DNA from 3 places in the Streptomyces sp. NPDC048349 genome. Region 2 is predicted to be linked to each of the others. Evidence: riboswitches for the same ligand, from Rfam matches in the RefSeq annotation. Region 2 holds a riboswitch; each other region holds the start of a gene.
The links. Region 2 has a riboswitch for thiamine pyrophosphate ahead of AB0D44_RS30720 (thiamine ABC transporter substrate-binding protein). Riboswitches for the same ligand answer to the same signal wherever they lie in the genome.

Region 1: linked by a shared signal. The riboswitch ahead of thiO (glycine oxidase ThiO) and the one ahead of AB0D44_RS30720 (thiamine ABC transporter substrate-binding protein) in region 2 are both predicted to bind thiamine pyrophosphate.
Region 3: linked by a shared signal. The riboswitch ahead of thiC (phosphomethylpyrimidine synthase ThiC) and the one ahead of AB0D44_RS30720 (thiamine ABC transporter substrate-binding protein) in region 2 are both predicted to bind thiamine pyrophosphate.

The regions. Positions count from the first base shown of each region.
Region 1 covers NZ_JBEZLA010000024.1:2,349-6,671, reverse strand. Annotated here, with positions in the region: gene thiE (thiamine phosphate synthase) at 1-327, opposite strand, end outside; gene AB0D44_RS15535 (Rv2175c family DNA-binding protein) at 405-770, opposite strand; gene AB0D44_RS15530 (FAD-dependent oxidoreductase) at 856-2,022, opposite strand; TPP riboswitch at 2,157-2,269, shown strand; gene thiO (glycine oxidase ThiO) at 2,267-3,436, shown strand; gene thiS (sulfur carrier protein ThiS) at 3,433-3,633, shown strand; gene AB0D44_RS15515 (thiazole synthase) at 3,639-4,323, shown strand, end outside.
Region 2 covers NZ_JBEZLA010000080.1:17,558-21,880, forward strand. Annotated here, with positions in the region: gene AB0D44_RS30710 (phosphatidate cytidylyltransferase) at 1-839, shown strand, start outside; gene rlmN (23S rRNA (adenine(2503)-C(2))-methyltransferase RlmN) at 933-2,045, shown strand; TPP riboswitch at 2,104-2,213, shown strand; gene AB0D44_RS30720 (thiamine ABC transporter substrate-binding protein) at 2,298-3,398, shown strand; gene AB0D44_RS30725 (iron ABC transporter permease) at 3,494-4,323, shown strand, end outside.
Region 3 covers NZ_JBEZLA010000001.1:143,550-147,872, reverse strand. Annotated here, with positions in the region: gene AB0D44_RS00730 (SsgA family sporulation/cell division regulator) at 1-278, shown strand, start outside; gene AB0D44_RS00725 (YibE/F family protein) at 292-1,728, opposite strand; TPP riboswitch at 1,768-1,913, shown strand; gene thiC (phosphomethylpyrimidine synthase ThiC) at 1,907-3,694, shown strand; gene AB0D44_RS00715 (hypothetical protein) at 3,794-4,323, opposite strand, start outside.

The DNA.
Region 1 (4,323 bases), on a different contig from region 2:
GCGGCCGATGAGGACGGAGTCGGGGCCGCCGAGGATGGCGCGGGCGGCGGGTACGGGGATGTCGCCCTGGCCGAGGTGGAGCACGTCGGAGCCGATGGCGTGGGCGACGTCGGCCCGGTCGTTCACGGCGAGCAGCTTGCCGTGGCGGCGGGCGGCCTCGGCGAACACCTGGAGGTGTTCGAGCTCCTCCCCCGCCTCCATGCCCTTGTCCCGGAGCTGGACGATGTCCACGCCGCCGGCCAGGACGGCGTCCAGGAACGCCGGGAGGTCACCCTGCCGCTTGCGGGCGTCCGTGCACAGGTAGAGCCGGGCGTCGGACAGCTGCATGGGTGTACCCCCCGTGATGGAGGCGGTGTACGGGCCGCCGGGGCCCGCACACCGCGGTGGAGCGGATGCGGATCGGGTCAGAGGGCGAGCGCCTGGGCGCGACGCTTGACCTCCGTGCCGCGATTCTCGCTCAGCGCCTGCGCGGGGGTGCCGGGCAGGGTCGGGTCCGCCGTGAAGAGCCACTCCAGGATCTCCTCGTCGGAGAAGCCGTCGTCGCGCAGCACGGTCAGCAGACCGACGAGGCCCTTCACGACCTTGTCGCCGTCGATGAAGGGGGCCGGCACCTGCAGGGCGCGGTTCTCACCCCGGCGCACGGCGATCAGCTGGCCCTCCTTGACCATCTGGCGGACCCGGGTCACCTCGATGTCGAGCATCTCCGCGATGTCGGGGAGGTAGAGCCATGAGGGGACAAGGGAATCGATCTTTGCGTCAATCTCGGTCACGGGGACAAGCCTGCCACCTCGGATCGGCCGCCGGTACCGGAGCGAGCCGTCCGGGTCGCGGAGCCGGTCGCCCGCGGCTGCGCGGTCAGGCCGGTGCCGACTTCAGCGCGGTCCCGGGGTCGCGGACCTTGGCGGGGTCGACGGGCACCCCCGTCTCGATCAGGCGGCGGCCCTGCGCCAAGTCGCGGGGCCGGCCGACGGCCAGGACCGCCACCAGGGCGCCGTCCGCCAGCCAGCACACCGACCAGGCCGGATCCGCCGGGTCGCCCCGCCACAGCAGGGTGTCGGCCCCGCCGTGGTGACCGGCGTACTGGACGAAGCGTCCGAACTGCTCGGACCAGAAGTACGGGACCGGGTCGTAGGCCTCGACCGGCTCCCCGGCCAGGATGTTCGCGGCGACCGTCCGCGGCCCCTGGAGCGCGTTGTCCCAGTGGTGCACCAGCAGCCGGGTGCCGTAGCGGGCCGAGGGGAAGGAGGCGCAGTCGCCGACCGCGTACACCCCGGGCAGCGAGGTCCGCAGGTGGGCGTCGGCGGTGACCGAGCCGTCCGCGCCGAGCTCCACGCCGGTCCCGGCCAGCCACCCGGTGGCGGGGCGGGCGCCGATGCCCACGACCACCGCGCCCGCCGGCAGGGTGCGCCCGTCCGCGAGCAGCACCCGGCCCTCCTCGACCCCGGCGACCTTCGCTCCGGTGATCAGCTCGGCGCCCGCCTGCCCGTACCAGCCGGCCATCGGCTCGGCCACCTCGGCGGGCAGCGCGCCCGCCAGGACCCGGTCCGCGGCCTCGACCACGGTCACCTCGCAGCCCGCCTCCCGGGCGGCGGTGGCGAACTCCGCGCCGATCCAGCCGGCGCCGACGACCACGACCGACGGCGCGGCCGCCAGCACGGGGCGCAGCCGCGCCGCGTCGTCCAGGGTGCGCAGCAGGTGCACGCCCTGGACCCCGTCGGTTCCCGGCAGGGTCAGCGGCTGCGCACCGGTGGCCAGGACGAGGACCTCGTAGGGGACCGGCCCCGCCTCGGTGTCCAGCTCGCGTGCGGCGGCCCGCAGCCCTGTGACCTCCACGCCGAGCCGCAGGGCGATGCCCAGCCCTTCGAAGTCCACGTCGAAGGCCGAGTCCTCGGCCTTGCCGAGCAGGACCGCCTTGGACAGCGGGGGCCGGTCGTAGGGCTGGTGGGGCTCGGCGCCCAGGAGGGTCAGGGGCCCGGTGAATCCGCGCTCGCGCAGGGCGACCGCGGTCTGCACACCGGCCATTCCGGCGCCCACGATGACGACGCCGCTCTCAGTCTGTTCCGTCTGCTCGTTCACCTGGACACCCTATTCACCTGACGGGCCGTCAGGAATAGGCGCCCCTTACCCGCCGTCCACGGCGGGGTTAGTCTGGCCACCGTACCTATCGCGGGAGTCCGGGCGCACCGGGCTGAGAGGGAGGCTGGACGGCCTCCGACCGTACGAACCTGATCCGGGTCATGCCGGCGAAGGGAGGGGCTGGACGCCCATGCACTCATCTCGAAAGGGATCCGACGTCCTCGTCATCGGGGGCGGGATCATCGGGCTCGTCACCGCCTGGCGGGCCGCCCGGCGGGGCCTGCGCACCGTACTGGCCGACCCGGCCCCCGGCGGCGGGGCCGCCCAGGTCGCGGCCGGGATGCTCGCCCCCGTCACGGAGCTGCACTACGGCGAGGAGGCCCTGCTGGGCCTCGGCCTGGCCTCCGCCGCCCGGTATCCGGAGTTCGCCGCCGAGCTCGCCGAGGCGAGCGGCGGTCTGGACATCGGCTACCGCGCCTGCGGCACCCTCGCCGTCGCCCTGGACGCCGACGACCGGCTCCACCTGCGCGAGCTGCACGCCCTCCAGCGCCGCTGCGGCCTGGACTCCGAATGGCTCACGGGCCGTGAATGCCGCCGCCTGGAGCCGATGCTGGCCCCGGGCGTGCGCGGCGGGCTGCGCGTGGACGGCGACCACCAGGTCGACCCGCGCCGGCTCGCCGCGGCCCTGCTGGCCGCCTGCGAGCGCGCCGGGGTGGGCGTCCACCGGGCGGGCGCGGAGCGGCTGCTGGTCGCCGGGGACCGGGCGGCCGGCGCCCTGCTCGACGACGGCACGCAGCTGCGGGCGGACCAGGTGGTGCTGGCTGCGGGCTCGCTCAGCGGCCGGCTGGCCGGCGTACCGCCGGAGGTGGCGGCCCCCGTACGGCCGGTGAAGGGGCAGGTGCTGCGCCTGTCGGTGCCGCCCGCCTACGCGCCGTTCCTGTCGCGGACCGTGCGGGCGGTCGTGCGCGGCAGCCACGTCTACCTCGTGCCGCGCGAGAGCGGCGAACTGGTCATCGGCGCCACCAGCGAGGAACTCGGCTGGGACACCACGGTCACGGCGGGCGGGGTCTACGAACTCCTGCGCGACGCCCATGAACTGGTGCCCGGCATCACCGAACTCCCGCTGGTGGAGACCCGGGCGGGACTGCGCCCCGGTTCCCCCGACAACGCCCCGCTGCTCGGCCCGACCGACCTGCCGGGCCTGCACCTGGCCACCGGGCACTACCGCAACGGGGTGCTGCTGACCCCGCTCACCGGCGAGGTGATGGCCGATCTGCTGACCACCGGCGAACTGCCGCCGATCGCCCGCCCCTTCACCCCCCGCCGGTTCTCCGTCGCACGTCAGGAGTCGTACGCATGACCATCTCCGTCAACGGCGAGCCGCGCGAGATCGCGGCCGGCACCACGCTCGACGCGGTGGTCGCCACCCTGACCGCGGCGCCCTCCGGGGTCGCCGCCGCACTCAACGAGACCGTGGTCCCCCGCGGGCAGTGGCCGGCCACGCCGGTGGGCGACGGCGACCGGGTCGAGATCCTCACCGCGGTCCAGGGAGGCTGAGCGAAATGGCGGACGACCTCTTCACGCTCGGCGGCCGGACCTTCTCCTCCCGCCTGATCATGGGTACGGGCGGGGCGCCGAGCCTGGACGTACTGGAACGGGCCCTGGTGGCCTCCGGCACCGAACTCACGACGGTGGCGATGCGGCGGCTGGACCCGACGGTCCAGGGCTCCGTCCTCTCCGTGCTTGCGAAGCTCGGCATCGCGGTGCTCCCGAACACGGCCGGCTGCTTCACGGCGGGCGAGGCCGTGCTGACGGCGCGCCTCGCGCGGGAGGCCCTGGGCACGGACTGGATCAAGCTGGAGGTGGTCGCGGACGAGCGGACCCTCCTGCCGGACGGGGTCGAGCTGCTGGACGCGGCCGAGACCCTGGTGGACGAGGGCTTCACGGTGCTGCCCTACACGAACGACGACCCGGTGCTCGCGCGCAAGCTGGAGGACGTGGGCTGCGCGGCGATCATGCCGCTGGGGTCGCCGATCGGGTCGGGGCTGGGCATCCGCAACCCGCACAACTTCGAGCTGATCACGGAACGGGCCGGGGTCCCGGTGATCCTGGACGCGGGGGCCGGCACGGCGTCCGACGCGGCGCTGGCGATGGAGCTCGGCTGCGCGGCGGTGATGCTGGCCTCGGCGGTCACCCGCGCCCAGGAGCCGGTGCTGATGGCTGCCGCCATGCGGGACGCGGTGTCGG
Region 2 (4,323 bases):
ACGCTTCGCCTCCGCCGCCGAAGAAGCGGGCGGGCAGGGACCTGCGCGCCGCCATAGGGGTCGGCGTCGGCCTCGGCGCGGTGATCTTCGCCTCGCTGTTCATCGTCAAGGCGGTCTTCGTCGGCGTCATCGTCGTCGCGGTCGTCGTGGGCCTGTGGGAGCTCACCTCCCGGCTCCAGGAGAAGAAGGGCATCAAGGCCCCGCTGGTCCCGCTCGCCGTCGGCGGCGCGGCCATGGTCATCGCCGGATACGTCCGGGGAGCCGAGGGCGCCTGGGTGGCCATGGCCCTGACGGCCCTCGCCGTCCTGGTCTGGCGGATGACCGAACCGCCCGAGGACTACCTCAAGGACGTGACGGCGGGCGTCTTCGCGGCGTTCTACGTGCCCTTCCTGGCCACGTTCGTCGCGATGCTGCTCACCGCCGACGACGGGCCGCAGCGCGTGGTCACCTTCCTGGTGCTGACGGTGGTCAGCGACACCGGGGCCTACGCCGTGGGCTGGCGCTTCGGCAAGCACAAGCTCGCGCCCCGCATCAGCCCCGGCAAGACGCGCGAGGGGCTGTTCGGCGCGGTCGCCTTCGCGATGGCGGCCGGCGCGCTGTGCATGGAGTTCCTGATCGACGGCGGCGCCTGGTGGCAGGGGCTGCTGCTGGGGCTGGCGGTCGCGGTCAGCGCCACGCTGGGCGACCTCGGCGAGTCGATGATCAAGCGGGACCTGGGCATCAAGGACATGGGCACCCTGCTGCCGGGCCACGGCGGCATCATGGACCGGCTCGACTCGCTGCTGCCGACGGCGCCGGTGGTGTGGCTGCTGCTGGCAGCCTTCGTGGGTACGGGCTGACCTGCGAAAAGGCGTCCCAAGACGCCGGGCGGTTACTCTTGAAGGGCGCGCTGCTTCTGCGGCGCGCCTTTCGTCTTACGAGGAGTACCTGCCATGGCCCGCCCTGTTCCGGGAGAGCTCACCTTCGTCGCCCCGCGCGGAGCCAAGAAGCCGCCCCGGCACCTCGCCGACCTCACTCCCGAGGAGCGCCGTGAGGCGGTCGCCGCGATCGGCGAGAAGCCGTTCCGGGCCAAGCAGCTCTCCCAGCACTACTTCGCCCGCTACGCCCACGACCCGGCCGAGTGGACCGACATCCCGGCGGCCTCGCGCGAGAAGCTCCACCAGGAGCTGCTGCCGGAGCTGATGAACGTCGTGCGGCACATCAGCTGCGACGACGACACCACCCGCAAGACCCTGTGGAAGCTGCACGACGGCACGCTCGTCGAGTCCGTGCTGATGCGCTACCCCGACCGGGTCACCATGTGCATCTCCTCGCAGGCCGGCTGCGGCATGAACTGCCCGTTCTGCGCCACCGGCCAGGCCGGCCTGGACCGCAACCTGTCCACCGCCGAGATCGTGCACCAGATCGTCGACGGCATGCGCGCGCTGCGCGACGGCGAGGTCCCCGGCGGACCGGCCCGCCTGTCGAACATCGTCTTCATGGGCATGGGCGAGCCGCTGGCCAACTACAACCGCGTGGTCGGCGCCATCCGCCGCCTCACCGACCCCGAGCCGGACGGCCTGGGCCTGTCGCAGCGCGGCATCACCGTCTCCACCGTCGGCCTGGTCCCGGCCATGCTGCGCTTCGCCGACGAGGGCTTCAAGTGCCGCCTCGCGGTCTCGCTGCACGCGCCCGACGACGAGCTGCGCGACACCCTGGTCCCCGTGAACACCCGCTGGAACGTCCGCGAGGTGCTCGACGCGGCCTGGGAGTACGCCGAGAAGTCCGGCCGCCGGATCTCCATCGAGTACGCCCTGATCCGCGACATCAACGATCAGGCCTGGCGCGGCGACCTGCTGGGCAGGCTGCTCAAGGGCAAGCGCGTCCACGTCAACCTGATCCCGCTGAACCCGACGCCGGGCTCCAAGTGGACCGCCTCGCGGCCCGAGGACGAGCGGGCCTTCGTGGAGGCCATCGCCCGGCACGGCGTCCCCGTGACCGTACGCGACACCCGCGGCCAGGAGATCGACGGCGCGTGCGGCCAGCTCGCGGCCTCGGAGCGCTAGATTCCGCCTCGCGGCATCCGTATTCGGCCACGCGGTACCCTGTGGCCGAACCAATTTCATATTCCGACAGGGGAGCGCCACAGCGCTGAGAGTGCGGTATCCGTCATCCGCAGACCCTCTGAACCTCGCCCCGGTCATTCGGGGTAGGAAGTTCGGTCACCACTCATGCTGTTGCGCCCTGCCCGGCGTCCGCTCCCACAGAGCGCCGGGCAGGGCCGCGTCTTCTCCTGGTCATCCCAGGAGGAATCACCAGTGAGCACCACCCAGAAGATCGCGGGCGCCGCGCTCGCGGCCGCCCTCGGCGTCACCACGCTCAGCGCCTGCGGCGGCGGCGACGCCAAGGACAAGCCCGCCGGCGCGAGCGACGCTCCGAAGTCCAAGACCGTCACGCTCGTCTCCCACGACTCCTTCAACGTGACCGACACGGTCCTCAAGGAGTTCGAGCAGCAGAGCGGCTACACCGTCAAGGTGCTGAAGTCCGGGGACGCGGGCGCGGCGCTCAACCAGGAGATCCTCACCAAGGGCTCCCCGCGCGGCGACGTCTTCTTCGGTGTGGACAACACCCTGCTCTCGCGCGCCCTCGACAACGGGATCTTCACCCCGTACGAGGCCAAGGGCCTGGGCGAGGTCAAGCCGGAGTTCCAGCTCGACAAGGAGCACCGGGTCACCCCGATCGACTCCGGCGACATCTGCGTCAACTACGACAAGGCCTACTTCGCCGACAAGAAGATCGCCCCTCCGCAGACGCTGGACGACCTGGTCAAGCCGGAGTACAAGAACCTGCTGGTCACCGAGAACGCCGCGACTTCCTCCCCCGGCCTGGGATTCCTGCTCGCCACCGTCGGCAAGTACGGCGACGAGGGCTGGAAGGACTACTGGAGCAAGCTGAAGGCGAACGGCGTCGAGGTCGTCGACGGCTGGGAGCAGGCCTACAACGAGCGCTTCTCCGGCTCGGCGGGCGGCAAGAAGGCCAAGGGCGACCGCCCGCTGGTCGTCTCCTACGCCTCCAGCCCGCCGGTCGAGGTGCTGTACGCCGAGCCGCAGCCGGCCGAGGCCCCGACCGGTGTCGCCACCGGCACCTGCTTCCGGCAGGTCGAGTTCGCGGGACTGCTGAAGGGCGCGAAGAACGAGGAGGGCGGCAAGGCCCTCGTGGACTTCCTGATCGGCAAGAAGTTCCAGGAGGACATGCCGCTGCAGATGTTCGTGAACCCGGTGACGAAGGGCGCTTCCCTGCCGGAGCTGTTCACCAAGCACGGTGTGGTGGTCGAGAAGCCCGAGAACGTGGCTCCCGAGACCATCGCCAAGAACCGTGAGCAGTGGGTCAAGGCATGGACCTCGCTCGTCGTGAAGTAAGCGGTACCCGGGGAGCGGGCGCGGCGCCGGGGGGCGCCGCGCCGGTTCCCGGCCCCCGCGAGGGCGGGCGGGCCACGGCCGTGCGGCTCGCGCTGATGGCCGTACCCCTCGCCTTCTTCGGACTGTTCTTCGCCTACCCCGTGGCCGCGATCGTCGGACGCGGTCTCAAGACCGACGCCGGCTGGCAGTTCGGCCGCATCGGCGAGGTGCTCGCCCGGCCCGACATCGCCGGCGTGCTGTGGTTCACCACCTGGCAGGCGCTCGCCTCCACCGCACTCACGCTGCTGATCGCGCTCCCCGGCGCGTACGTCTTCGCTCGCTTCGAGTTCCCCGGCAAGCAGCTCCTGCGGGCCCTGGTGACCGTGCCCTTCGTGCTGCCGACCGTGGTGGTCGGCACCGCCTTCCTCGCGCTGGTCGGCCGGGGCGGACTGCTCGACGAACGGGTGGGCGTCCGCCTCGACACCACCGTCTGGGCGATCCTCCTCGCGCACGTCTTCTTCAACTACGCCGTCGTCGTCCGCACGGTCGGCGGCCTGTGGGCCCAGCTCGACCCGCGCCAGGAGGAGGCCGCCCGGGTCCTGGGCGCCGGGCGGTTCGCCGCCTGGCGGCGGGTCACGCTGCCCGCGCTGGCCCCGGCCGTGGCCGCCGCCGCGCTGATGGTGTTCCTGTTCACCTTCAGCTCCTTCGGCGTCGTACTGATCCTGGGCGGCCCCTCCTACTCCACCCTGGAGGTGGAGGTCTACCGGCAGACCGCGCAGCTCCTGGACCTGCCCACGGCCGCCGTGCTGACGATGGTGCAGTTCGCGGCGATCGGCGCGATCCTCGCGGTGCACGCCTGGACGGTGCGCCGGCGGGAGACCGCGCTGCGGCTGGTGGACCCGGGGCGCACGACGCACCGGCCGCGCGGCTGGTCGCAGCGGGGCCT
Region 3 (4,323 bases), on a different contig from region 2:
TTCTCGACGGCATCAACAAGCCGTGCGGTGACGGCGATGTGCACATCGCCCCCACCGATCCCGAAGAACTGTCCGATGTCCACATCCGCCTACAGGTCGGCGGCGACCGGGCCCTGTTCCGCGCCGGCGCGGCGCCTCTCGTCGCGTTCCTCGACCGCACCGACCGGCTCGTTCCGCTCGGGCAGGAGCGCAACCTGGGCGACTTCGAGGAGAACCTCGACGAAGCGCTCGGCAAGATCCTCGCCGAATCCCGGCAGAACGAGCAGAACGCGGGCTGACCAGGCACCACGTTCAGCGCTTGCGCCGACGGCCCCGGCCACTGCGGACCGGCCCCGAGCCCGCTCCGCCGTCCGGGGTCCCCGGCCGGTCGGCCGAGACGACCAGCGCGGCCAGCGCCGTCGTCACGGGCACCGAGGCCACGAGACCGATCGAGCCCACGAGGGTCCGTACGATCTCCTCCGCCACCAGCTCGCTGTTCGCCACCGCACCCATGCTGCTGTTCGCGATCGAGAACAGCAGGAGCAGGGGGAGGGCGGCGCCCGCGTACGCCAGCACCAGGGTGTTGACCACCGACGCGATGTGGTCGCGACCGATGCGGATGGCCGCCCGGTACAGGGCGCGCGGCCCCATCGAGGGGTCGGCCTGGTGGAGTTCCCAGACCGCCGAGGTCTGGGTGACCGTCACGTCGTCGAGTACGCCCAGCGATCCGATGATCACGCCCGCGAGCAGCAAACCGCTCATGTCGATGTCCGGGTAGAGCCCGTGGATCAAGCCCGTGTTGTCGTCGGTGTTGCCGCTGAGGAACGCCCAGCCGATGAACAGCGAGCCCAGCAGCCCGATCAACAGCAGTGAGACGAGTGTGCCGAGGACGGCGACCGAGGTGCGGGCGGTCAGCCCGTGGCACATGTAGAGGGCGATCAGCATGATGGCGCTCGCCCCGATGACGGCGACGAGCAGCGGATTCGACCCTTGCAGGATGGCCGGGAGGATGAAGAGGGTCAGCACGCCGAAGCTGACGACCAGCGCGATCAGCGCGAACAGCCCGCGCATCCGGCCGACCACGACGACCGCGACGGCGAAGATGCCCGCCAGCAGTGCCATGGGGAACTTGCGGTTCACGTCGATCACCGAGTACTGGAGGTCCCGCGGGGCGTCCGGTGCGTAGGCGACCACCACCTCCTGGCCGTCCGTCAACTGTCGTGGTGCGCCCGGCTGGACGATCTCGATGAAGGTGCGGCCCTGGTCCGGCCCGGTGCCGACCTTCACGGTGGCCTTCTTGCACGCGCCGGTCTGCGCGGCCTGGGCCTCGCGGCCCTCGGGAGTGGAGGTGTCGCCGGTGGGCGGGACCTGCGAGGCGTTCACCGATTTGCAGTCGACGTTCTCGAGCGAGACGACCGTGCCCTGCTGGGTCTGCCGGTCGAAGCCGACGCCCGTGCGCTCGTGCGCGGGGGCGCCGCCCGGCCAGAGCACCGCCATGCCGATGAAGACGGCGGCGGCGAAGGGGATCAACACGGCCGCGATGACCTTGCGCAGGTGCTTCGAGACCGGCGCCGCCGGCCCGTGGCCGTGGCTGTGGCCATGACCGGCGGCATGGCCGGAACCCGAGTGCCCGGCGCCTGCGTGTGAGTGGCCCGTGTGGTCACTGCGGCCAGTGGGATCCGTGGGCTCGGTGGGGGGCTGCGGCGAGGTCGTCACTGGCAGATCATCGCAAGAGATGAGGGGGCCCACTGTTCAGCACGCCCTAGATGACGCTAGCGTGGGGGCACCTTTGCACAACGCGGGAGCTCGGAGCACCGGGCTGAGAGGGCGCTGATCACCGTACGAGCATCACGGATGCGTACGGGAAGAGGCTGCGTCGACCGCCGAACCTGTTACCGGGTAATGCCGGCGTAGGGAGATAGGTCTCATGACCATTCAGGACGCACGCACGCCTGCCGTCAGCCAGGACAACGACGGTCAGACCGAGCGCCAGCCGGGCTGGCACAAGGGCTACGTGGGGGGCTCCCGCCCCGACATCCGGGTGCCGGTCCGCCAGGTCCACCTCACCAACGGCAAGGACGTGACGCTCTACGACACGTCCGGGCCGTACACCGACCCCCAGATCGAGACCGACGTGCGCCGAGGTCTCGCACCGCTGCGCGAGAACTGGATCATCGGCCGCGGGGACACCGAGGAGTACGCGGGACGCCCCGTGCGCCCCGAGGACGACGGCATCAAGCACACCTCGCCCCGGGGCGGGCTCAAGAACCTCGACGCCGTTTTCCCGGGCCGCCCCCGCCAGCCCCGCCGGGGCCGTGGCGGCGCCGCCGTCACGCAGCTCGCGTACGCCCGCCGGGGCGAGATCACCCCGGAGATGGAGTACGTCGCGATCCGCGAGAACGTCTCCCCCGAGGTCGTCCGCGAGGAGATCGCCGCAGGTCGTGCGGTGCTTCCGGCGAACGTGAACCACCCCGAGATCGAGCCGATGATCATCGGTAAGCGATTCCTGGTGAAGGTCAACGCCAACATCGGCAACTCCGCGGTCACCTCCTCCATCGAGGAAGAGGTCGACAAGATGACCTGGGCGACCAAGTGGGGTGCCGACACGGTCATGGACCTCTCGACGGGCCGCAACATCCACACCACGCGCGAGTGGGTGCTGCGCAACTCCCCCGTCCCGATCGGCACCGTCCCGCTCTACCAGGCGCTGGAGAAGGTCGACGGCCGTGCCGAGGACCTGACCTGGGAGATCTACAAGGACACGGTCATCGAGCAGGCCGAGCAGGGCGTCGACTACATGACGGTCCACGCTGGCGTGCTGCTGCCCTACGTGCCGCTGACGGCCCGCCGCAAGACCGGCATCGTCTCGCGCGGCGGATCGATCATGGCCGCGTGGTGCCTGGCGCACCACAAGGAGAACTTCCTCTACACGAACTTCGAGGAGCTCTGCGAGATCCTCGCGACGTACGACGTCACGTACTCGCTGGGCGACGGCCTGCGCCCCGGCTCCATCGCGGACGCCAACGACGCGGCGCAGTTCGCGGAGCTGAAGACGCTGGGCGAGCTCAACACGATCGCCAAGCGCCACAACGTCCAGACGATGATCGAGGGCCCGGGCCACGTCCCGATGCACAAGATCAAGGAGAACATCGACCTCCAGCAGGAGATCTGCGAGGAGGCGCCGTTCTACACGCTCGGCCCGCTGACCACGGACGTCGCGCCCGCGTACGACCACATCACCTCGGGCATCGGCGCCGCGATGATCGCCTGGTGGGGCACCGCGATGCTCTGCTACGTCACGCCCAAGGAGCACCTGGGCCTGCCCAACCGCGACGACGTCAAGACCGGCGTCATCACGTACAAGATCGCCGCGCACGCCGCGGACCTGGCGAAGGGGCACCCCGGAGCCCAGGAGTGGGACGACGCGCTGTCGGACGCCCGCTTCGAGTTCCGCTGGGAGGACCAGTTCAACCTGGCGCTCGACCCGGACACCGCTCGTGAGTTCCACGACGAGACCCTGCCCGCCGAGCCGGCCAAGACCGCGCACTTCTGCTCCATGTGCGGTCCGAAGTTCTGCTCGATGAAGATCTCCCAGGACATCCGCCGTGAACACGGCGGCGACCTGAAGGCCGAGGAGATCCAGGCGGGCATGGCCGAGAAGTCCGCCGAGTTCGCGGCCTCGGGCAACCGCGTCTACCTGCCGCTGGCCGACTGACGCGCCACGCACGGACGAGGGCGCCGCTCCCCGGCCGTTCGTCGGGCCGGGGAACAGCGCCGTTGTTTCACGTGAAACATCGCCTGCCGTCGGCGAGGCCTACTGCGGCTCGCGTTCCGGGCCGCCGAAGTCCGGACTGGAGAAGTCCGGCGGGGTGTAGCCGGGCCGGGGACTTTCGGAGGGGGATCCCGGGCTGGTGAAGTCGGGAGCCGTGTACCCCAGATGGGGTATCCGGCTGCCGCGTCTGCGGGGGGCCGGGAAACCGGCCCCCGCGCTCGGGTCGGCCAGTGCGTCACGCAGGAACGGCATGATCCCGCGCTCCAGCAGGGCGCGCCGCCATGCCTCGCGGGCCAGTGCGACCTCGTCCGGTATCGCCTCGGGTCCGTCCGCGGCCACCTCGGTCGACCGGTTGCGCACGGCCGTCACCAGCAGGCCGATCACCGCGAAGACCAGGGAGGCGACGGTGAGCGCGCCGAAGAACGAGCCCGCCGTCAGCATGGTCTCGGCGAAGGCCGGCTCGGGTTCGATCATCTTCAGGATGTAGCCCACCAGCAGGAAGATCAGCATGGCCGCGCCCGCCAGGACCGGTGCGAGCACCGCGATCACGGCGCCGAGCCCCGCGCCGTCCT